4 regions of the Streptomyces sp. NPDC004539 genome follow, and region 3 is predicted to be linked to each of the others. Evidence: riboswitches for the same ligand, from Rfam matches in the RefSeq annotation. Region 3 holds a riboswitch; each other region holds the start of a gene.

Region 1 (5,368 bases), on a different contig from region 3:
GTACGCGAGCGGGAACCCGGTGACGAAGATGACGACGGCGGCGACGGCGATCGCCACGAGCGCGTTGCCGGTGCCGTGCGCGAGCCCGATGCCCGCGCCGATCGAGAAGTCCGCCATGTAGGCGATGCCGCCCAGCGCGGTCGTCGCCACGACCATCGGGGTCCAGCGGCGGTAGCTCCGGGGCGCGAAGCGGAGGGTGTAGTCCTCCAGCGTCTCCTTCGTCGCCTGATCGGTACTCGCCGGCTCTTCTCGTACGTCCAGTTGCGGCTCGACGCTCATACGACGTCTCCTTGCGGGTCGGGGACCGATGTCCCGCGTGACGGCGTCGGCAGAGCGGGAGCACGGAGGGACCGTAGGCAGCCGGTGTTACCCCTAAATACTTCCTGTATGAAGGAGATGTTTCGCTGAACGGGAGGGAGGGCCCCCGGTGCGCCCGGGGACCCTCGGCGGTCCGTCAGTACAGCTCGGCCCGCACCGTGCGCGCCGCCGTCACCAGGTTCTCCAGCGACTCCCGCGTCTCCGGCCAGCCCCGGGTCTTGAGCCCGCAGTCGGGGTTCACCCACAGCCGTTCGGCGGGGATCGCCGCCAGCCCGGTCCGCAGCAGTTCGGCCGCCTCCTCCGCGCTCGGGACGCGCGGCGAGTGGATGTCGTAGACACCCGGCCCGGCCTCACGCGGGTAGCCGTGCGCCGCGAGTTCCCGCGCCACCTGCATGTGGGAGCGGGCCGCCTCCAGGCTGATGACGTCCGCGTCGAGGTCGTCGATCGCCTGCACGACGTCCCCGAACTCGGCATAGCACATGTGGGTGTGGATCTGCGTCCGCGCCCGCACCCCCGAGGTCGCGAGGCGGAACGCCTCCGTCGCCCACGCGAGGTAACCGGCCCGGTCGGCGGCCCGCAGCGGCAGCGTCTCGCGCAGCGCGGGCTCGTCGACCTGGATCACCGAACTCCCGGCCGCCTCAAGGTCGTTCACCTCGTCCCGCAGGGCCAGCGCGACCTGCCGGGCGGTCTCGGCGAGCGGCTGGTCGTCCCGGACGAACGACCAGGCGAGCATCGTCACCGGCCCGGTCAGCATGCCCTTGACCGGCCGGTCGGTGAGCGACTGCGCGTACGACGTCCAGCGGACCGTCATCGGCTCCGGGCGGGAGATGTCCCCGGCCAGGATCGGCGGGCGCACGTACCGGGTGCCGTACGACTGGACCCAGCCGTGCTGCGTCGCCAGGTAGCCGGTGAGCTGCTCGGCGAAGTACTGGACCATGTCGTTGCGTTCGGCCTCGCCGTGCACCAGCACGTCCAGCCCCGCCTTCTCCTGGAAGGCGATCACCTCCCGGATCTCGGCCGCGACCCGGTCCTCGTACCGGGCGGCCCCGATCCGCCCCGCCCGCAGGTCCGCGCGGGCGGACCGCAGTTCGGCGGTCTGCGGGAACGACCCGATCGTGGTCGTCGGCAGCGTGGGCAGCCCGAGATGCGCGCGCTGCGCCGACGCCCGCTCGGCGTACGGCTGTTCACGGCGTGCGTCGGCGGCGGTGACCGCGGCGGCGCGGGCCCGCACCGCGGGGTCACGGGTGATCGGCGACCCCGCGCGGGAGGCCAGGTCGGCGTGGTTCGCGGCGAGTTCGGCGGCGATCGCGCCGGTGCCGCGGGTCAGTCCGCGTGCCAGCGTGACGACCTCGGCGGTCTTCTGCCGGGCGAAGGCGAGCCAGCGCAGGATCTGCGGGTCGACGTCGCGTTCGGCGGCCGTGTCGAGCGGGACGTGGAGCAGGGAGCAGGACGCGGAGACGTCGACCCGGTCGGCGAGCCCGAGGAGGGTGCCGAGGACGGTGAGGGACCCGGCGAGGTCGTTCACCCAGATGTTGCGCCCGTCGACGACGCCCGCGACCAGCCGCTTGCCGGGCAGCCCGCCGGCGGAGGCGAGGTCCTCCAGGGTGCCGGGCCGGGTGAAGTCGAGCGCGATCCCCTCGACGGGCGCCTTGGCGAGGACCGGGAGGGCCGCGCCCGGGCGGTCGAAGTAGGTCGCGACCAGCAGTTTCGGCCGGTCGGTGAGCGCGCCGAGGTCCCGGTAGGCGCGGGCGGCGGCGTTCAGCTCGGCCGGGGTGCGGTCCTGGACGAGGGCGGGCTCGTCGAGCTGGACCCATCCGCCGCCGGCCGCCCGCAGCTCGGCGAGGATCTCGGCGTACACCGGCAGGAGCCGGTCGAGGAGGGTGAGCGGCTCGAAACCGGCGGCCACTCCCGGGGCGGGCTTGGCCAGCAGGAGGTAGGTGACCGGGCCGAGGAGGACCGGGCGGGCGGTCAGGCCGAGGGCGAGGGCTTCCCGCAACTCGGCGAGCTGCTTGGCGGGTTCGGCGCGGAAGACGGTGTCCGGGCCCAACTCGGGGACCAGATAGTGGTAGTTGGTGTCGAACCACTTCGTCATCTCCAGCGGCGGGGCGTCCTGCGTGCCGCGCGCCATGGCGAAGTAGCGGTCCAGCGGGTCGTCGACTCCCGCGTGGCGCACGGGGATCGCGCCGAGCATGACGCTGGTGTCGAGGACGTGGTCGTAGAGCGAGAAGTCGCCGGTGGGGACCTCGTCGATACCGGCGTCGGCGAGGCGCCGCCAGGTGGCGGCGCGCAGGTCGGCGGCGGTGGAGTGGAGTTCGGCCGCGGTGACGCGGCCCTTCCAGTACCCCTCGACGGCCTTCTTCAGCTCCCGGCCCTGACCCTGCCGGGGGTAGCCGTACAGGGTTGCCGCGGCTGCGGACTTCGTGGTCACGGAGATCTCCTTCACGAGACGATTCCCTGAGGTCCCGGCGACGGGACGAGGGCGTGAAGGAGCCACCGGCCGGACGGCGACGCCGTACGGCCTGCTGTGCGCCGACCCACCCGCGAGGTCACCGGAACTCCGTACGCGAACAGCTCGCGCACGGGCAGTCGGCAGGTCTTCGGACTCACGGGCACACCTCGTACGAGGACGAGGCACCTACTGGCCGTCGCTTCCCAGGTCCTCACGGACCCAGTGCGTATGACGGCGGTCGTTCCCGCTCACCGCTGCGGGGCAGTCCCGGATTCCCACCGGGTTCCCTCTTGCGACGCGGCCCGTCTGGCTGACGGGGCGAACCGGCTGCGGTGATCAGCGTACGGGGCGAACGCGGCGTACGGGGAAGCGTTTTCACGACAAGGGCTCATCTGATAGTTGCCTATCGCCTGTGTGATCCTGGTCTCACTATCGAAACGGTTGAGTTTCGCTAGCGGGGTGTGTAGCGTCTGTCGAGTACGAAACCGTTTCGTTCGCGAGACGCCCGATCATCTCATCGGAGCACGCCCTCATGTCACAGACCACCGAGACGCCGGACACGACGTCACTCACGAAGCAGGCCGAGGAACCCGCGTCCCGTCATCGCTGGTGGGTCCTCGCGATGATCGGCATGGCCCAGCTGATGGTCACGCTGGACGCGACGATCGTGAACATCGCGATGCCGTCCGCCCAGGCCGACCTCGGCTTCTCCGACGGCGACCGGACCTGGATCGTCACCGCCTACTCCCTCGCCTTCGGCAGCCTCCTGCTCCTCGGCGGCCGGATCGCCGACCTCTTCGGCCGCAAGCTCGCCTTCCTGGTCGGCGTCGGCGGATTCGCCGCCGCCTCCGCGCTGGCCGGTGCCGCGACCAACTTCGAGGTCCTCGTCGTCGGCCGCACCCTCCAGGGCCTCTTCGGCGCCCTCCTCGCGCCCGCCGCGCTCTCCCTGCTGACCACCACGTTCACCGACGCGCGCGAGAGGGCCCGCGCCTTCGGCATCTACGGCGCCATCGCCGGCTCCGGCGCGGCCGTCGGCCTCCTCCTCGGCGGCGTCCTCACCGAGTACCTGAACTGGCGCTGGACCCTCTACGTCAACCTCGTCCTCGCCGTGATCCCGCTGGTCGGCGGCTGGATACTGCTCAAGCGCACCCAGCGCGAACCCGGTGCCAAGCTCGACATCCCCGGCACGATCCTGGTCACCGCCGGACTCTTCTCCGTCGTCTACGGCTTCTCCATGGCCGAGTCCCACGACTGGTCCTCCCCGCGCTCCTGGGGCTTCCTGACCGCCGGTGGCATCCTGCTCGCCGCGTTCACCTGGTGGCAGACCCGGGCGTCCCACCCGCTGCTCCCGCTGCGCGTCCTGCTCGACCGCGACCGCGGCGCCTCCTTCGCCGTCATGCTGATCTCCAGCGCGGGCATGTTCGGTGTCTTCCTCTTCCTGACCTACTACCTCCAGCTCAGCCTCGGGTTCAGCGCGGTCAAGACCGGGCTCGCGTTCCTGCCGATGGTCGGCGCGCTGATGGTCGCGGCCACCCTGGCGACCAGCTTCCTCGTCCCCCGGATCGGCCCGAAGACGATCGTCCCGCTCGGCATGGCCCTCGGCGCGCTCGGCCTGGTCTGGATGACGGGCCTGGACCTGAACAGCACGTACGTCACCCACGTCATGCCGCCGCTGATCGTCACCGGCCTCGGTATCGGCCTGGTCATGGCGCCCGCGATGTCCCTCGCCACCAGCGGGGTCGCCGCGCACGACGCCGGGGTCGCCTCGGCCTCCGTCAACACCATGCAGCAGATCGGCGGCTCCATCGGCACCGCCCTGCTCAACACCCTCGCGGCCAGCGCCGCCACGAACTACCTGCACGGCAGGAACGCGGGCGACAAGCTCGTCCAGGCGCACGCCGCGCTGGAGTCGTACTCCACCGCCTACTGGTGGTCGGCCGGCTTCTTCGCGGTCGGCGCCGTCATCGCGCTGCTGCTCTACCGCAGCGGCGTCCCGAAGGCCGACGAGAACGCGGCCCCCACAGTCCACATGTGAGCGGCATGTGGTGACCGCACCTTGAGCGGAGGGTGCGGACGACGGGCCCGGTGTCTGGGGAGACACCGGGCCCTTTCGCATGCCGGGTGAGAGGCGGGCAAGAGTCCCCGCCTTTATTTGCGTCTGGACGCAAGAAGGTGCAGACTCGTCGCGTCGGGCCCGTCATGGGCGCACTCGCATCGCGGAACGGAGGCGGCCATGGGCGCAGAACCTCCCAGTCCGAGCCGCCCCCAGGGCACTCGCTGACCCCCTTCTCTTCTCACTCCCCACACTCCCCGGGTGACTGAACCCCGCCGTCGGCGTGCCGCCGCAGGCCGGGGCGCCTCGCCGTGCGCAGAGTGTGGGCGGAGGCCCCGTGATGCTGATCCGTGCTGTCAAACGACCCCTGCTCGCCCGCTTCTCCTGGGTGGACGCGGCCGTCGCCGCCGCCGTCCTCGTCCTGCTCTACACCGTCCTGCGTGTCGGCCAGGGCACCACCGTCGCCTTCAACACGCACGCCGACATCCACGTCGACACCGACCCCGCCCGCCTCCCGTACGACGCGGCGCGCTCCCTGCTCAGGATGT
Region 2 (5,368 bases), on a different contig from region 3:
GGTGGTCGGGGTGGTGCCGCAGGAGCGGTAGACCGGGCCGCCCCAGTGGCTAAAGTCCACGGCGAGGACCGCTCCGGACGTGGTGGTGCACCGGCCCATGGGCTGGGGCGCGGCCGTGGCGGGGGTGAGCGCGGCGGCGAGCGCGGCGGCCGTCAGCCCAAGAGCCGCCCCGGCCCGCAGGACTCGTCCGGTCATCGCCCGGCTCCGCTCGCCGCGCGCCTGCGGGCGATGACGACGGTCCACCAGCCCGCGAGCACCAGCACGAGGGCGATCGCACCGAGGGCGCCGACCTGTACGCCCGTCGACGCCAGGACTCCCCTGCCGCTGCCGCCGTCCGTACCCACTCCCCCGGTGCCGCCGCCCGGCGTGACGATCGCCGGGGCGCTGCCGCTGGGGCTCGGTGTGGGCTGGGGCGAAGTGCCGGCCAGGCTGCGCGTCAGGGTGCCGAAGCTGACGCCGGTCGCGCCGCCGACGGCCTGGGTGGAGGCGCGCAGGTCGGAGCCGGCCTGCCCCTCCTTCGCCACCCGGAACCCGCCGTCGTCGTTCTGCTGTCCGGCGAGGAACCTCCGGGCGTCGGCGATCTCGTCGGCGTACTTCTCCGCGTCGAGGGAGAGCCCCTGCACCGCGAGCGCGGCCGAGTTGACCGAGTTCCCGGCGGCGCCGGGGAAGCCGCCGTCGGCCAACTGCCTTGACGCGAGCCAGGAGAGGGCCTTGTCCACGGCCTTCTCCGCCGTGTCGCCGCCGGCCAGATCGAGCGCCATGGCCGCGATCGCGGTGGAGTCGACGTCGGCGTCCTTCGTCGCCGGGATCAGGCTCGGCCAGGCGCCGCTGTCCTGCTGGAGGCTCGCCAGATAGGCGACCGGCTCCCGCGCCTTCTCCCCGGCCCTCAACTGCGCGATCACCGCGAGGGATTGGCCGAACACGGAAGGCGCATAGGTGTAGGCGCCCTTCGCCGCGCAGGAACGGTCGGGCGCGGTGCTCGCCTTCGTGCATACGGCCTTGTCGAGCGCGGCGATCAGGTCGTGGCCGGCGAAGTCGCGCGGGTCGCGGCCGACGGCCTCGGCGAGCAGGGCTGTCTTGCCGAGGGAGCCGCCGGTGGCGTGGGGTGTGCCGATGCCGGTCCAGTCGTTGACGGTGCGGCCCTCGCCGTCCTTGCCCTCGTGGTCGAGGAAGTCGACGATGCCGCGCAGTCCGGCGTTGTCGAGGCCGGTCGCGGCGAGGGCGTAGGCGCCGTCGACGGTCAGGCCGAAGTCGGCGCGGGTCGTCCCGGGTCCGGCGGTGTAGTAGCGGCCCTGCTTCAGGTTGGCGGGGTCGGTGAGGTAGGCGACGCCCTTCTTGAGGTCGGGGCCGACCCCCGGGGGCGGGGTGGTCGGGGGCGCGGTGGGGGTCGTCGGCGGGTCGGTCGGCTCGGCCTGCTTCGTGGTCAGGGTGACGAGGCTGGTGCCGGCGCCGGCGAGGACGGCGGGCGGGGTCGGATAGAGGGCCGGGTCGGTGGCGCCCTCCTCGAACCCGAAGCCGCCGCCGTCGAGTTGCTGCCGCGACAGCCAGCCCACGGCCGCGTTCGCGCGGGTGGTGTCGCCGAGTACGCGCAGGGCCTGGGCGGCGTACGCGGTCGCGTACACGCCGCCGGTCGTGGAACCGGTGTAGCCGGGGAACGCGCCGTCCGCGCGCTGGGTCTTCGTCAGGTAGGTGCGCGCCTTCGTGACCGCGTCGTCGTGACCGCCCGCCTTGTTCAGGACGAGGGCGACCAGGCCGGTGGTGGCGGAGTCGCCGTCGCAGTGCTCGCCGGGGCGGATGAGGATGCTGGTGATGCCGCCGTCGGCGCACTGGAGTTGGGTGAGGCGGCCGACGGTGGCCGCCGGAGGAGTCGTTCCGGACCGCAACAGGGCCAGTACGGACAGAGCCTGTCCCTCGGCGTACCCGGCGCCCGCGAAGTCGCCCTTGGCGGTGCAGCCGGGGGTCGGTTCGCCGGACTCCGGGCCCGCCGCGCACACGTTCTTCGCCAGGTCGCCGACGAGGTCGTGGCCGCCGAAGGTGTGCGCGTCCTGTCCGGTGATCTCGGCGAGGAGGGCCAGGCGGGCGGCTGCCGTGGCGTCGGGGGCCCGGTCGGTGCCGTTCGGGTAGGCGTAGTCGGCGGTGTGGGCGGCGAGGAAGGCGGTGATCTTGTCGAGGCCGGCGCTCCTGCCGTCGGTGGCGGCGAGGGCGTAGGCGGTCTCGGTGGTCAGGAGGTGGTTCGGGGCGCCGTCGTCGACGACGCGTTCGCCGTCGGTGAGGCGGCTCTTGAGCCAGGTCGCCGCGGAGGCCAGGTCGATGTCGCCGGGCGCGCCGGTGGGGGTGGTGCCCGGATCGGGGGTGCCGGTGGTGCCCGCGCGGACGTCGTCCGGGGTGAAGGCGGGCCGGCCCGTGCTGCCGCCGACGTCGGTGCCGCCGTAGACCCAGGCGTCGACGTCGCCGTCCTTGAGTGTGCGGTCCATGGCTCCGTACCGGCTGTAGGTCCATTCGTCCTGGCCGGGTGCGGCGGTCCAGTACGACCAGTAGGCCGTCGCCTGCGGGGTCAGAACGCAGGGTTCCTCGTCCGGAGTCGGGTACTGCGTACCGGAGTTGAAGGTGCCGGAGCCGATACGGCAGATGAAGCCGGGGCCGTCGTGCCGGGTGCCGGTGGTGGTGAAGCCGGCGTCGTGGAGGAGGTCGTAGCCGGTGGTCGGGGTGGTGTCGCAGCCGCGCTCGACCTTGCCGCCGAACGGCTCGAAGTCGACGGCGGCGACCGCGCCGTCGGTCGCGGTGCAGTCGCCGATGGGGTCGGCGGCGGCTGGGGAGATGGTGGTGAGGAAGGTCGTGCAGGCGGCTGCGATCAGCAGCAGCGCGGTCGCAAGTGCCGTCCAGGCGCCGGGTGTTGTGCCCGACCGCGCGCCTCTTCGCTCTCCGGTCCCCATGGCCGCCCCCTCGTCCGGCGCGGGACGGAGACGTGGTTGAGGACCCTCGTGGTCACGGGAGTTCCCCCGTACGAGAGTCGGTCGCACCACGCCGTAGTCCGCGACGGCGTTCGTTGCTCGGATCACGCTCCAGGCAGTCCGGCTCGCCCGGCGTGTGCCGGGCCCACGGTTGCGGGTCAGCGCCGGTTTTCGACCGGCTTCCCCTGGAACTTCTTGCGTATCAGGCGGATTTGAACACGGTTCACAGAGAGCGTCAAGGTGTCGCACAGGGTGACGCGGGTCGCTCTGGCCACGCGGGTGGCGGTCGGGTACCGTCCGGCACTGCCGAGTGGGGGAACCCGGTGGGAGTCCGGGGCTGACGCGCAGCGGTGTGGGACGGCAGAGGGCCGTTCCGAGCCCGAATGCCCAGGCGGCGCAGCACCTTCGGAAGCCGATCCACGCGTCCCGGACGGCGGCCCCACCCACCGCAGGCGGGTCCGGTCGGCGTCCCTCACCCAAGGAGCAGGCCATGTCCCGTCGTTCCGCCCTGACCCTCGCCGCCGCCCTCGGCGCCTTCGCGCTCACCACGCTGCCCGCGGCGGCCACCGCCACCCCGGCGCAGATCGCCACCTCGAAGACGAACGGCGTCACCTACCTCAAGTCCCTTCAGGCGGCGGACGGTTCGTACGCCGGGTCGGGGCTGTCCAACGAGTGGGCGTTCAGCGCCTTCGCCGCGGCCGGGACCGCCGCCGTGGACGTGACGCCGGGCGGCGACACGAGCAAGAACGCGAGAACCGTCTACCGCGACCTGCTGTCCACCGGCGGCTGGCCGTCCTCCTCCCCCGTCGTCACCGACTACGAACGCGCCGCCCTCAACGCCTACGCCGCCGGCCTCGACCCGGCCCGTGTCTCCGCCTCCCGCAACCTGATCGCCGACATCTACGGCTACTGGCAGACCTCGGAAGCCGGTTACTTCGGCCCGTCGGCCACCTTCAACGGCACGGTGTTCGCCGCGCTGGCCCTGGGCGGCGCGAAGACGGCATCCGGGCAGGTCCGCGTCCCCCAGTCGCTGCGCGACGCGATCGTCACCCGGCTGCGCGCCAACCAGCACAACGACGGCGGCTGGAACTACGGCAAGGCCGAGGGCAACCCCACCCAGCTCGCCGCCGCGAGCGACATCGACATGACCGGCGCGGCCATGGCGGCGCTGTGCGTGTCGGGCGTGCCGAACACCGACACCGACGTCGTGCAGGCCAAGGCGTTCCTCAAGAGCAAGCTGGTGGCGAGCACCGGGGCCTTCAACGCCGTGTTCGGGGTGAACACCGATTCCAACGGCTGGGCCGTGTCCGGCCTCAACGCCTGCGGGATCAATCCGCAGACCGGTGACTTCCTCACCGCCCAGGGCAAGACCCCGGTCGACTTCCTGATCGCCCAGCAGTTCAACCCCGGCGGCGGCTTCAAGTACCTGCCCAGCGACACGAGTCCGTCCTCGTACGCGTCCATCGACGGCCTGCGCGCGGTGGCCGGAGGCGGCTTCACGGCCACACCGCCCGTCCCGACGACCGCCGGCGCCCCGCAGTGGGTGGGGCAGTCGTCCTTCACCGCCGGTACGGCGACGAAGCTGGCGCTGACCGTGGACGACGGGTCCGGGAACCTGCGGGTGTGCTCGGTCGCCCTGACGCCGACCGGCGCGACGACGACCTTGGGTGCCGTCCTCGACGCGGCGACGGGCTCGGGGGGTTCGGGAGGTTCAGGGGGTTCGGGAGGTTCGGCCACTCCGTCCGGCTGCGTGACAGCCGTGACACCGTCCTCCGGCACCGGGACCGTCACCGCCCTCAACGGCACGGCCGCCAACGGCTCCAGCACCTGGAAGGTCAGCATCGACGGCTCGTCCTTCGCGACCGCCGCACGGGAGACGGCCGTGGGCGTCGGAGACACGATCGCCGTGCGCTGGGGGGCCTGACGGCAGCCGTACGGCTACCGGGTCGCGGTGTGCACCCGAGGCCGGGAAGCACACGGCCGGAGGGCCGGTCGAAGCCCTATGCGTCCACCGCGCCCCGCACGAATCTCCGGAGGTGCGTACGTACGGCGTCGGGCTGCTCCAGCCAGGGCTCGTGCCCGGCGTCCGCGATCCGCGTCAACGGTAGACCGAGCCGGAACGCGAGTGATTCGAGAGCCGACAGGGGCCGAGGATCGGCGACCCCGGCGAGGAGTTCCGTTCGCGCGGGCAAGTGCTCACTCAGTTCGGCAAGGTGCCCGTCGAGCGGGTCCGCGCGTCCCTCCCTGCCGAGTTCCCTGTTCATGACCCAGTTGACGGGGCGCCGCCGCCGGGCACCCCGCGCTGCCCAGTTCCAGCCACGTTCGGGATCGGCATGGTCGGTGAACCAGGCCAGCGTGAGCAGCTCGACTTCCTCCTCCTCCGTACGGCGCGGCGACTCCTCCAGTACGCGGAGCCG
Region 3 (5,368 bases):
GGTGGCGGGCGGGGGTGGCCAGTGGACGCCCCGGCCGCTCAGTCCGTCGCGCCCTGCCCGTACCGGCTCAGCTTCTCCCCCGCCTCCCGTACCTGCGCCGGGGTGAGGAGGTGCGGGGGGTGGCCGGGGACCGAGGCCGCGGTGAGCCAGAGGTGGGACATCCATTCGAGTTGCGCGGAGTCGGTGAAGGCCCGCTCCAGGGTGGGGGCGTGGGCGAGGGTGCCGTGGTTCTGGATCAGGCAGGCGGTACGGCCCTGGAGAGCCGTACGGATGTTGTCCGCGAGTTCTTCCGTGCCGTAGGTCGCGTAGGGAGCGACGCGGACCGGGCCGCCGAGGGCGCCGGTCATGTAGTGGATCGGGGGGAGTTCGGGGACGAGGGTGGAGACGGCGGTGGCGTGGACGGAGTGGGTGTGGACGACGGCGCCGGCGGCGGGGAAGGCGCGGTAGACCGTGAGGTGCATGGGGAGTTCGCTGGTCGGCCGCAGGGTGCCCAGCACCTGGTGGCCGTCGAGGTCGACGCCCGTGATGTCGTCCGGCCCGAGACGGTCGTACGGGACGCCTGTCGGTGTGACGAGGACCACCTCGGCGACGCGGACCGACACGTTTCCGGATGTGCCCACCACGAGTCCGTCGGTGACGGTGCGGCGGGCGGTCGTCACCAGGGAGCCCCATGCCGCGGCCTCTTCGGGACGCGGGCGCCTCTGCTCAGCCATACGGCGATCCTGCCAGGGGGCGGGGAAGAGGGGGAGTCATGCCCGGAGCGACACCACGATGCCCTGTCCAGTTCACCTTCCGTTCATCCAGGTTACCTACCTTCAACCAGCCGATTACTTCGAACGATTGCCTGGGTAAATGGAAAACTTCTCGCTGATCCTCGCGATAGTGGTGATCACCGCTCTCGCGTTCGATTTCACGAACGGTTTCCACGACACCGCCAACGCGATGGCCACGACCATCTCGACCGGCGCACTGAGGCCCAAGGTGGCGGTGGCCATGTCCGCCGCGCTCAACCTTGTGGGGGCGTTTCTCTCCGTGGAGGTCGCGAACACGATCTCCAAGGGACTCGTCGACGAAAGCGGTATACGACCGGAGGTCATCTTCGCCGCCCTGGTGGGCGCGATCCTCTGGAACCTGCTGACCTGGCTGGTGGGCCTGCCCTCCAGTTCCTCGCACGCCCTGATGGGCGGCCTGATCGGCGCCACGCTGGCCTCGGCCGGCTCCGGCGCGGTGCACGGCGACGTGCTGGTGACGAAGGTGCTGATCCCGGCGGTCGCCGCCCCGATCGTCGCCGGGCTCGCCGCGATGCTGGCGACGAGGCTGTCGTACACCCTCGGCAAGAAGGCCGAAGGAAAGGCCGCGGAGAAGAGCTACCGGTTCGGGCAGATCGCCTCGGCCGGCCTCGTCTCCCTCGCGCACGGCACGAACGACGCGCAGAAGACGATGGGCATCATCACCCTCGCGCTGGTCGCGGGCGGCTCCCTGGCGCCCGACTCCGACCCGCCCACCTGGGTCATCCTCTCCGCGGGCGTCGCGATCGCGCTCGGCACCTACCTGGGCGGCTGGCGCATCATCCGCACGATGGGCAAGGGCCTCACCGACCTCCGGCCGCAGCAGGGCTTCGCCGCCCAGACGTCCGCCGCGACAGTCATCCTGGCCTCCTCCCACCTCGGCTTCTCCCTCTCCACCACGCACGCCGTATCCGGCTCCGTGATGGGCGCGGGGCTCGGCCGCAAGGGCGGGGTGGTGCGCTGGTCCACGGCGACCCGGATGTTCGTCGCCTGGGGGCTGACGCTGCCGGCCGCCGGGCTCGTCGGCGCGCTCGCCGAGTCGGTCACCGACCTCGGTGACTGGGGCACGGCAGCCGTCGCCGTCTTCCTCGTCGGCTCCAGCGCGGCGATCTGGAAGATCTCGCGGCGCGAGGTCGTCGACCACAACAACGTGAACGACACGGACGACACCGCTGATGTCGTCTCCGACTCCGACTCCGACGCCGGTGACATCAAGGTCGTCATCCCCGCGCCGGCGACCGTCGCCACCACCGACCCGGCCGCTCCCCCGGCCGCGACCGTCTGACCCCGAAGGACACCGCAACCATGAAGATCGACTGGTCCGCTCTCGGCTCCGTCTTCGGTGTCAGCCTCGTGGTCACCGTGGGCATCGTGACCCTCTTCACCCTCGGCGTCATGGGCCTCTCCCGGCACGAGCGCGCCCAGGCCGACGGCGGCTCCGCCGCCCTCGCGGTCACCGGCGCGTACGCGTGCTTCGCGGCGTGCCTGGGGGCCGTGGCGTACGGCATCAGCCTCATCGTCGCCTGAGCCTCCGGAAGACCGGCAGCAACCGTTTCCACAACCCCGTACGGCACCCGCCGTACGGGGTTTCGTGTGCGGTCGGCCCGACGGGTCGTGTGGGGTTCTGCACAGTCCGCTCTCGCAGGTCAACAGCGAGTTGACGGCTCTTCGAGGCCCGTGGTGGACTGCCAGGGCCATGTACGGCGGCTCAGGAGGAAGTCGGTGCGAATCCGGCGCGGTCCCGCCACTGTGACCGGGGTAGTCATCCCCGGGAGCCAGGAACTCCCACCGCCGGTCTCGTCGAACCAGGGCGTGGACACCCTGAGTGAGGACATATCGCTATGCTCGGCCGCCGCCGTCTGAGGTACCGACCCCGACCGCTGCCCGCTCCCACGGCCGGCTGAGCCGATGGGTGCCGATCGCCTCCACGCGTACGGCGCCGCCGCCGGCCTCCTCGGTGACCTGCTCCTCGGCGACCCCCGCCGGGGGCATCCGGTCGCCGCGTTCGGCCGTGCCGCGATGTCCGTGGAACGCGTGCTGTGGCACGACCACCGCGGCTGGGGAGCCCTGCACACGGCCGTCTGCGCGGGCGGCGCGATCGCCCTGGGCGCGGTGGCCGCCTCGTCCGTACGCCGCTCCCCCGGCGCCTCCCTCGCCCTGACCTCCGCCGCGACCTGGGCGGTCGTCGGCGGCACCTCCCTCGCGCGCGAGGCGCGGCACATCGGACGGGCGCTGGAGGCCGGGGACGTCGAGGCGGCGCGGGCGCGGCTGCCGCATCTGTGCGGGCGGGACCCGCAGGCGCTGGACGCCTACGGGATCGCGCGGGCCGTTGTGGAATCGGTTGCCGAGAACACGTCCGACGCGGTCGTGGGCGCGCTGGTGTGGGGGGCCGTCGGCGGGGTGCCGGGGCTGCTGGGGTTCCGGGCCGTCAACACGCTCGACGCGATGGTGGGGCACCGGTCGCCGCGTCACCTGCGGTACGGGTGGGCCTCCGCCCGGCTCGACGACGTCGCCGGCTGGCCGGGGGCCCGGCTGACCGCCGTCCTCGCGTGTGCCGCCGGGGACGATCCCCGGGGGGCCGTGCGGGCCTGGCGGGCGGACGCGGTGAAGCATCCGAGCCCCAACGCCGGGCCGGTGGAGGCGTCGTTCGCGGGGGCGCTCGGGGTGCGGATGGGCGGGACCCTGTCGTACGCGGGGCGGGTGGAGCATCGGCCGGTGCTCAACGCCGGTGGGCGCGGGGTCGTCGTCGGTGATGTCGAGCGGGCTGTGCGGCTGTCCCGGCGGGTGAGTTGGCTGGCGCTGGGGGTGACGGTCGCCGGGCGGGTGGTGGTCGGGCGGGCGTTGGCGGGGCGGGGGGCCGCTAGGCGTGTCGGGGCTGCCGGGGTCGGGGCCACGGGGCTCGGGGCTGCCGGGCGGAGTTTGTGTAAACGGTTGCTGAAAAGGGGGGCGGGTTCATGAGTGGCGGGCTGTTGGTCGCCGGGACCACCTCGGACGCCGGGAAGAGTGTCGTCACCGCCGGGATCTGCCGGTGGCTCGTCCGGCAGGGGGTGAAGGTCGCGCCGTTCAAGGCGCAGAACATGTCCCTGAACTCGTTCGTGACCCGGGAGGGCGCCGAGATCGGGCGGGCGCAGGCCATGCAGGCGCAGGCGTGCCGGATCGAGCCGACGGCGCTGATGAACCCCGTGCTGCTGAAGCCGGGCGGGGAGCGCAGCAGCCAGGTCGTGCTGATGGGCAAGCCGGTCGGCGAGATGGACGCCCGCCGGTACCACGGGGGCCGGCAGGAGCAGCTCCTCGGAACCGTCCTCGACTGTCTCGCCGAACTCCGCGCCACGCACGACGCGGTGATCTGCGAGGGCGCCGGATCGCCCGCCGAGATCAATCTGCGGCGCACCGACATCGTCAACATGGGCATCGCGCGGAACGCGGGGCTGCCGGTGCTGGTGGTCGGGGACATCGACCGGGGCGGCGTCTTCGCGTCGTTCTTCGGCACGGTCGCGCTGCTCTCCCCCGAGGACCAGGCGCTGGTCGCCGGGTTCCTGGTGAACAAGTTCCGGGGCGATGTGTCGCTGCTGGAACCGGGGTTGGAGATGCTGCGCGGCCTGACCGGGCGTCCGTCGTACGGGGTGCTGCCGTTCCGCGCGGGGCTCGGGATCGACGAGGAGGACGGCATGGCGGTGTCCCTGCGGGGGGCCGTACGGGAGTCCTCGCTCACGGCGCCGGTCGGGGACGAGGTGCTCCGGGTCGCCGTCTGCGCGGTGCCGTTGATGTCGAACTTCACGGACGTCGACGCGCTGGCCGCCGAACCCGGTGTGGTGGTGCGGTTCGTGGACCGGCCCGAGGAACTCGCGGACGCGGATCTGGTCGTCGTCCCCGGAACTCGGGGGACGGTGAAGGCACTTGAGTGGCTTCGGGAGCGGGGGCTGGCGGCCGAGTTGGGGCGCCGGGCCGCTGCCGGGCGGCCGGTGCTCGGGATCTGCGGCGGCTTCCAGCTGCTCGGCGAGCGGATCGAGGACGACGTCGAGTCGCGCGCCGGGATCGTCGACGGGCTCGGGCTGCTGCCCGTGCGGGTGCGGTTCGCCCGCGAGAAGACCTTGACCCGGCCGGTGGGCGAGGCCCTCGGCGAGCGGGTCGAGGGATACGAGATCCACCATGGGGTCGCCTCTGTCGATGGAGGAGAACCCTTCCTGGACGGCTGCCGAGTCGGGGCCGTCTGGGGTACGCACTGGCACGGTTCGCTGGAGTCGGACGGATTCCGGCGGGCCTTTCTTCGCGAGGTGGCCGCCGCCGCGGGCCGCCGCTTCGTGCCCGCCACCGACACCTCGTTCGCCGAACTGCGCGAGCGACAGCTCGATCTGCTCGGCGACCTGATCGAACAGCACGCGAACACCGACGCGCTTCTTGGGCTCATCGAGTCGGGAGCGCCGCAAGGACTGCCCTTCATCCCCCCGGGAGCGCCCGCATGAGTACGGTTTTGCTGTTGTCGACCGCCGACACGGATCTGCTGGCGGCCCGCGCCTCCGGCGCCCCGTACCGGATCGGGAACCCGACACGGGTGGACGTCGCCGGGGAGCTGCCGGCGC
Region 4 (5,368 bases), on a different contig from region 3:
CGCGGTGACGGCCTCGGGGAGCTGGCGGTGGTACTACCCCGGCACGGACGCGGTCGCTTCCGCCGCGTCGGCCGGGGTCGCCGTGACCCTGAAGTAGCTCAGAAGTCCTCGTCCAGGTCGACCGTGCCCTCCACGGCGACCTGGTACGCGGACGGGCGGCGCTCGAAGAAGTTGGTCAGTTCCTGGACGCCCTGGAGCTCCATGAAGGAGAAGGGGTTCTCGGAGCCGTAGACCGGGGCGAAGCCGAGGCGGGCCAGGCGCTGGTCGGCGACGCACTCCAGGTACTGGCGCATCGACTCGGTGTTCATGCCGGGCAGGCCGTCGCCGCAGAGGTCGCGGGCGAACTGGAGCTCCGCCTCGACGGCCTCCTTCAGCATGTCGGTGACCTGCTGCTGGAGGGCCTCGTCGAAGAGCTCCGGCTCCTCCTTGCGGACCGTGTCGACGACCTCGAACGCGAACGACATGTGCATCGTCTCGTCCCGGAACACCCAGTTGGTGCCGGTCGCCAGGCCGTGCAGGAGACCCCGGCTGCGGAACCAGTAGACGTACGCGAAGGCACCGTAGAAGAACAGGCCCTCGATGCACGCGGCGAAGCAGATCAGGTTGAGGAGGAAGCGGCGCCGGTCGGCCTGCGTCTGGAGGCTGTCCAGCTTCTCGACCTCGTTGATCCACTTGAAGCAGAACTCGGCCTTCTCGCGGATCGAGGGGATGTTCTCGACCGCCGCGAACGCCGCGTTGCGGTCCTCCGGGTCGGGCAGGTAGGTGTCGAGCAGCGTCAGATAGAATTGGACGTGCACGGCCTCCTCGAAGAGCTGACGCGACAGGTACAGCCGCGCCTCCGGGGAGTTGATGTGCTTGTACAGCGTCAGCACGAGGTTGTTCGCGACGATCGAGTCACCCGTCGCGAAGAACGCCACCAGCCGGCCGATGAGGTGCTGCTCCATCGGCGACAGCTTCGCGAGGTCCGCGACGTCCGAGTGGAGGTCGACCTCCTCGACCGTCCACGTGTTCTTGATCGCGTCCCGGTAGCGCTCGTAGAAGTCCGGGTAGCGCATCGGACGAAGCGTCAGCTCGAAGCCGGGGTCGAGCAGGTTCTTCTGGGCTTCGGTGGTCATTACTGGCATGCCTCGCAGGACTCGGGGTTTTCGAGGGAGCAGGCGACCGCGTCGGGGTCCGTGGCCTGCTGCACCGGGATGGGGGCCTGCGCCTGGGCGGCGCGGGCGATGCGCGTCGCCGGGCGCGAGCGCAGGTAGTACGTCGTCTTCAGCCCGGACTTCCAGGCGTACGCGTACATCGAGGAGAGCTTGCCGATCGTCGGCGTCTCCAGGAACAGGTTCAGGGACTGCGCCTGGTCCAGGTACGGCGTCCGCGCGGCGGCCATGTCGATCAGACCGCGCTGCGGGATCTCCCACGCCGTGCGGTACAGCGCCCGCACCTCGTCCGGAATCCACACGAAGTCCTGCACCGAGCCGTTGGCCTCGCGCAGCGCCTCACGGGTCCGGGCGTCCCACACGCCGAGGTCCTTCAGATCCTGCACCAGGTACGAGTTGACCTGGAGGAACTCACCGGAGAGCGTCTCGCGCTTGAACAGGTTGGACACCTGCGGCTCGATGCACTCGTAGACGCCCGCGATGGACGCGATCGTCGCGGTCGGCGCGATCGCCAGCAGCAGCGAGTTGCGCAGCCCGGTCGACGCGATCCGCTCCCGCAGCGCCGCCCACCGCTCCGGCCACGTGAACTCGACGCCGAAGTGGTCGGGGTGCAGCACACCACGCGCCGTACGGGTCTTCTCCCACGCGGGCAGCGGACCGGACCGCTCGGCGAGGTCCGCGGACGCCTCGTACGCGGCCAGCATGATCCGCTCGGCGATCCGCGTCGACAGGGCCTTCGCCTCGGCGGAGTCGAACGGGACGCGCAGCTTGAAGAAGACGTCCTGGAGACCCATCGCGCCCAGGCCCACCGGACGCCACTTCGTGTTGGAGCGGCCCGCCTGCTCGGTCGGGTAGAAGTTGATGTCGACGACGCGGTCGAGGAAGGTCACGGCGGTGCGGACGGTCTCGTCCAGCCGCTCCCAGTCGATGTCGCCACCGGTCACGAACGCGCCCAGGTTCACCGAACCCAGGTTGCAGACGGCCGTCTCGCCGTCGTCCGTGACCTCCAGGATCTCCGTGCAGAGGTTGGAGGAGTGCACGACGTGCCCCGGCTCGGCGGTCTGGTTCGCCGTACGGTTCGCGGCGTCCTTGAACGTCATCCAGCCGTTGCCGGTCTGCGCGAGCGTCCGCATCATGCGGCCGTACAGGTCACGCGCCGGGATCGTCTTCCTGGCGAGACCTTTCGCCTCCGCCGCGCGGTACGCCGCGTCGAACTCGTCGCCCCACAGGTCGACCAGCTCCGGCACGTCCGACGGGGAGAACAGCGACCACTCCTGGTCCGCGTTGACCCGGCGCATGAACTCGTCCGGAATCCAGTGCGCGAGGTTCAGGTTGTGCGTCCGGCGGGCGTCCTCACCGGTGTTGTCCCGCAGCTCCAGGAACTCCTCGATGTCGGAGTGCCAGGTCTCCAGGTAGACCGCCGCCGCGCCCTTGCGCCGACCGCCCTGGTTGACGGCCGCCACACTCGCGTCCAGCGTCTTCAGGAACGGCACGATGCCGTTGGAGTGCCCGTTCGTGCCCCGGATCAGCGAACCCCGGGAGCGGATGCGGGAGTACGACAGACCGATGCCGCCGGCGTGCTTCGACAGCCGGGCGACCTGGTGGTAGCGGTCGTAGATGGAGTCCAGCTCGTCGACGGGGGAGTCGAGGAGGTAGCAGGACGACATCTGCGGGTGGCGGGTGCCGGAGTTGAAGAGGGTGGGGGAGGAGGGGAGGTAGTCGAGCCGGCTCATCAGGCCGTACAGCGCGGTGACTTCGTCCAGGGCGCGGACGGTGCTGTCCTCGGCCAGGCCCGACGCGACCCGGAGCAGGAAGTGCTGGGGGGTCTCGATCACCTTGCGGGTGATCGGGTGCCGCAGGAGGTAACGGCTGTGCAGGGTGCGCAGGCCGAAGTAGCCGAAGCGGTCGTCGGCGGCGGGGTCGATCAGGCCGTCGAGGTACGTGGCGTGCAGGGCGGCGAACTCCGCGGTGCGGTCGGCGATGAGGCCCTCGCGGTGACCCACGGAGACCGACTCCGTGAAGGTCGTCACACCCTGGGAGGCGGCCTCGGCGCGGATGCTGATCGTCAGGAGGCGGGCGGCGAGGCGGGAGTACGCCGGGTCCTCGGAGATCAGGCCGGCGGCGGCCTCGGTCGCGAGCTCGCGCAACTCGGCCTCGTCCGCCCGCGCGGAGCGGCCCCGCAGGGCGGCGGCGGCGACCCGGCCGGGGTCGGCGTCGGGGAGGTCGGCGGTCAGCTCCGTCAGGGTCCGCAGCAGCGCGGTTCCGGGACCGTCGTTCTCGGTCTCGACCGCCTGGACCTCTGAAACCGGTTCGACTGGCGCGATCGTCACGTGAGGCTCTCCCTCGCTCGGCAGGGGGCCTGGGGGAGGGCAGGGCAGCGCGAACGCACGGCGCGTTTGCACCCCGGCCCACTCCGCGAGGCCCGGACGTCAGGGCACGCCGAGCCGTCCTGGGTACGGCTGGGCGCGTGTGCTGTCGGCAGGTCCTCGGACTGACTCTCGTGTGCGTATGCGCACAAGTACACCGTTGCGGGACAGTTCCGGATTCACACCGGATTCCCCTGCGGCGACAGCGAGCATGAGCATACATCTAGTGCCGGGTTGTGGTGGCACCCCCAGATGTTGTGTCGTGTCGGCTTCGGAGTGTCAACTGTCGGGTGAGAATTGTGATGCGGGGGAGGGGGTGGGGCGTGCTGCGGGCTGCCGACTGCGGGCCCGCTGTGGCTGGTCGCGCAGTTCCCCGCGCCCCTGGGGGTGGTGGCCGACGGTGGTTCGCTGCGGGTCGTGCGACACAGGACCGCGCCCCTGGAAGCGCGCGGAGCGCATCTTCCAGGGGCGCGGGGCTGTATCGATCTGCGGCTACCGCCGCGCGGGCGCGAGCAACCACGACGGTGCCGCACCTGCCTAGTGGGCCGCTCCCGACGTCGCCGGAGGTAGCTCCGTCTGGACGCCCGGGTCGCCCGCGTCCGCTGTGTAGTCCTCGGGGCGGGTCTCGTCGATGCCGTCGGGGGCCTTGGCCGCCCGCAGGACGAACGTCAGGACCACCGTGACCGCGACGTTCAGGACGAAGGCGGTGAGGCCGATGTAGCCGATCTCACCGATGCCGGGGATCTCCTTCGAGCTGCCGCCGAAGTGCTTCTGGGTCGGCGAGGCGACGCCGTACGCGGCGATCGTGCCGTAGAGCATGCCGACCGCCCAGCCGCCCAGCAGGGCCCAGCGGTGGAACCAGCGGGTGAAGAGACCGCCGACGAGGGCCGGGAAGGTCTGGAGAATCCAGATCCCGCCGAGGAGCTGGAAGTTGATGGCGACGGTCTTGTCCATCGTCAGGACGAAGACCAGCGCGCCCACCTTCACGAGCAGCGAGACCAGTTTCGAGACCTTGGTCTCCTGCGCCGGCGTCGCGTCGGGCTTGATGAAGTCTTTGTAGATGTTCCGCGTGAAGAGGTTGGCCGCCGCGATGGACATGATCGCGGCCGGCACCAGCGCCCCGATCCCGATCGCCGCGAACGCGACCCCCGCGAACCAGTCCGGGAACATGTTCTCGAACAGCTGAGGGATCGCCAGCTGCCCGTTCTTGACCTTCACCCCGGCGGCGATGGCCATGAACCCGAGCAGCGCCAGCAGCCCCAGCATCAGGGAATACAGCGGCAGGATCGTCGTGTTGCGCCGGATGACGTCGCGGCTCCGGGAGGAGAGAGTCGCCGTGATCGAGTGGGGGTACATGAACAGCGCCAGCGCCGAACCGAGCGCGAGCGTCGCGTACGTCCACTGCGCGCCCTGCGCCGGCACGAGCCCCCCGGCCCCGGCGGCCTCGTACTTCTCCCCGGCCTTCGCGAAGATCTCGTCGAACCCGCCCAGCTTGATCGGGATGTAGATGATCGCGACCGTGATGACGATGTAGATCAGCGTGTCCTTGACGAACGCGATCAGCGCCGGTGCCCGCAGCCCCGAGGAGTACGTGTACGCGGCCAGCACGCCGAAGGCGATCAGCAGGGGCAGGTCCTTGATGAACCAGTTCGTGTCCTCGCCGCCCCCGACGCCCATGACGTCGAGGACCGCCTGGATGCCGACGAGCTGGAGCGCGATGTACGGCATCGTCGCGAGGATGCCGGTGAGGGCGACCGCGAGGGACAGCCCCTTGGACCCGAACCGCCCGCGCACGAAGTCGGACGTGGTGACGTACCCGTGCTTGTGCGAGACGGACCACAGGCGGGGCAG

The links. A riboswitch is a leader RNA that binds a small molecule or an ion and turns the genes downstream of it on or off. The one in region 3 is predicted to bind cobalamin.
Region 1: another riboswitch for cobalamin. It lies ahead of metE (5-methyltetrahydropteroyltriglutamate--homocysteine S-methyltransferase); the one in region 3 lies ahead of ABZX85_RS32215 (cobalamin biosynthesis protein).
Region 2: another riboswitch for cobalamin. It lies ahead of ABZX85_RS47470 (prenyltransferase/squalene oxidase repeat-containing protein); the one in region 3 lies ahead of ABZX85_RS32215 (cobalamin biosynthesis protein).
Region 4: another riboswitch for cobalamin. It lies ahead of ABZX85_RS02555 (ribonucleoside-diphosphate reductase subunit alpha); the one in region 3 lies ahead of ABZX85_RS32215 (cobalamin biosynthesis protein).

The regions. Positions count from the first base shown of each region.
Region 1 covers NZ_JBEXLS010000010.1:11,498-16,865, forward strand. Annotated here, with positions in the region: gene ABZX85_RS21470 (allantoin permease) at 1-279, opposite strand, end outside; gene metE (5-methyltetrahydropteroyltriglutamate--homocysteine S-methyltransferase) at 455-2,746, opposite strand; cobalamin riboswitch at 2,889-3,110, opposite strand; gene ABZX85_RS21480 (MFS transporter) at 3,300-4,802, shown strand; gene ABZX85_RS21485 (ABC transporter permease subunit) at 5,161-5,368, shown strand, end outside.
Region 2 covers NZ_JBEXLS010000045.1:14,394-19,761, forward strand. Annotated here, with positions in the region: gene ABZX85_RS47465 (hypothetical protein) at 1-195, opposite strand, end outside; gene ABZX85_RS47470 (prenyltransferase/squalene oxidase repeat-containing protein) at 192-2,933, opposite strand; cobalamin riboswitch at 3,048-3,173, opposite strand; cobalamin riboswitch at 3,265-3,340, shown strand; gene ABZX85_RS47475 (hypothetical protein) at 3,442-4,875, shown strand; gene ABZX85_RS47480 (alpha/beta hydrolase) at 4,952-5,368, opposite strand, start outside.
Region 3 covers NZ_JBEXLS010000018.1:174,994-180,361, reverse strand. Annotated here, with positions in the region: gene ABZX85_RS32230 (class II aldolase/adducin family protein) at 39-713, opposite strand; gene ABZX85_RS32225 (inorganic phosphate transporter) at 853-2,073, shown strand; gene ABZX85_RS32220 (hypothetical protein) at 2,094-2,315, shown strand; cobalamin riboswitch at 2,452-2,594, shown strand; gene ABZX85_RS32215 (cobalamin biosynthesis protein) at 2,697-3,746, shown strand; gene ABZX85_RS32210 (cobyric acid synthase) at 3,743-5,251, shown strand; gene cobN (cobaltochelatase subunit CobN) at 5,248-5,368, shown strand, end outside.
Region 4 covers NZ_JBEXLS010000001.1:587,246-592,613, reverse strand. Annotated here, with positions in the region: gene ABZX85_RS02565 (hypothetical protein) at 1-97, shown strand, start outside; gene ABZX85_RS02560 (ribonucleotide-diphosphate reductase subunit beta) at 99-1,115, opposite strand; gene ABZX85_RS02555 (ribonucleoside-diphosphate reductase subunit alpha) at 1,115-3,481, opposite strand; cobalamin riboswitch at 3,611-3,743, opposite strand; gene mctP (monocarboxylate uptake permease MctP) at 4,055-5,368, opposite strand, start outside.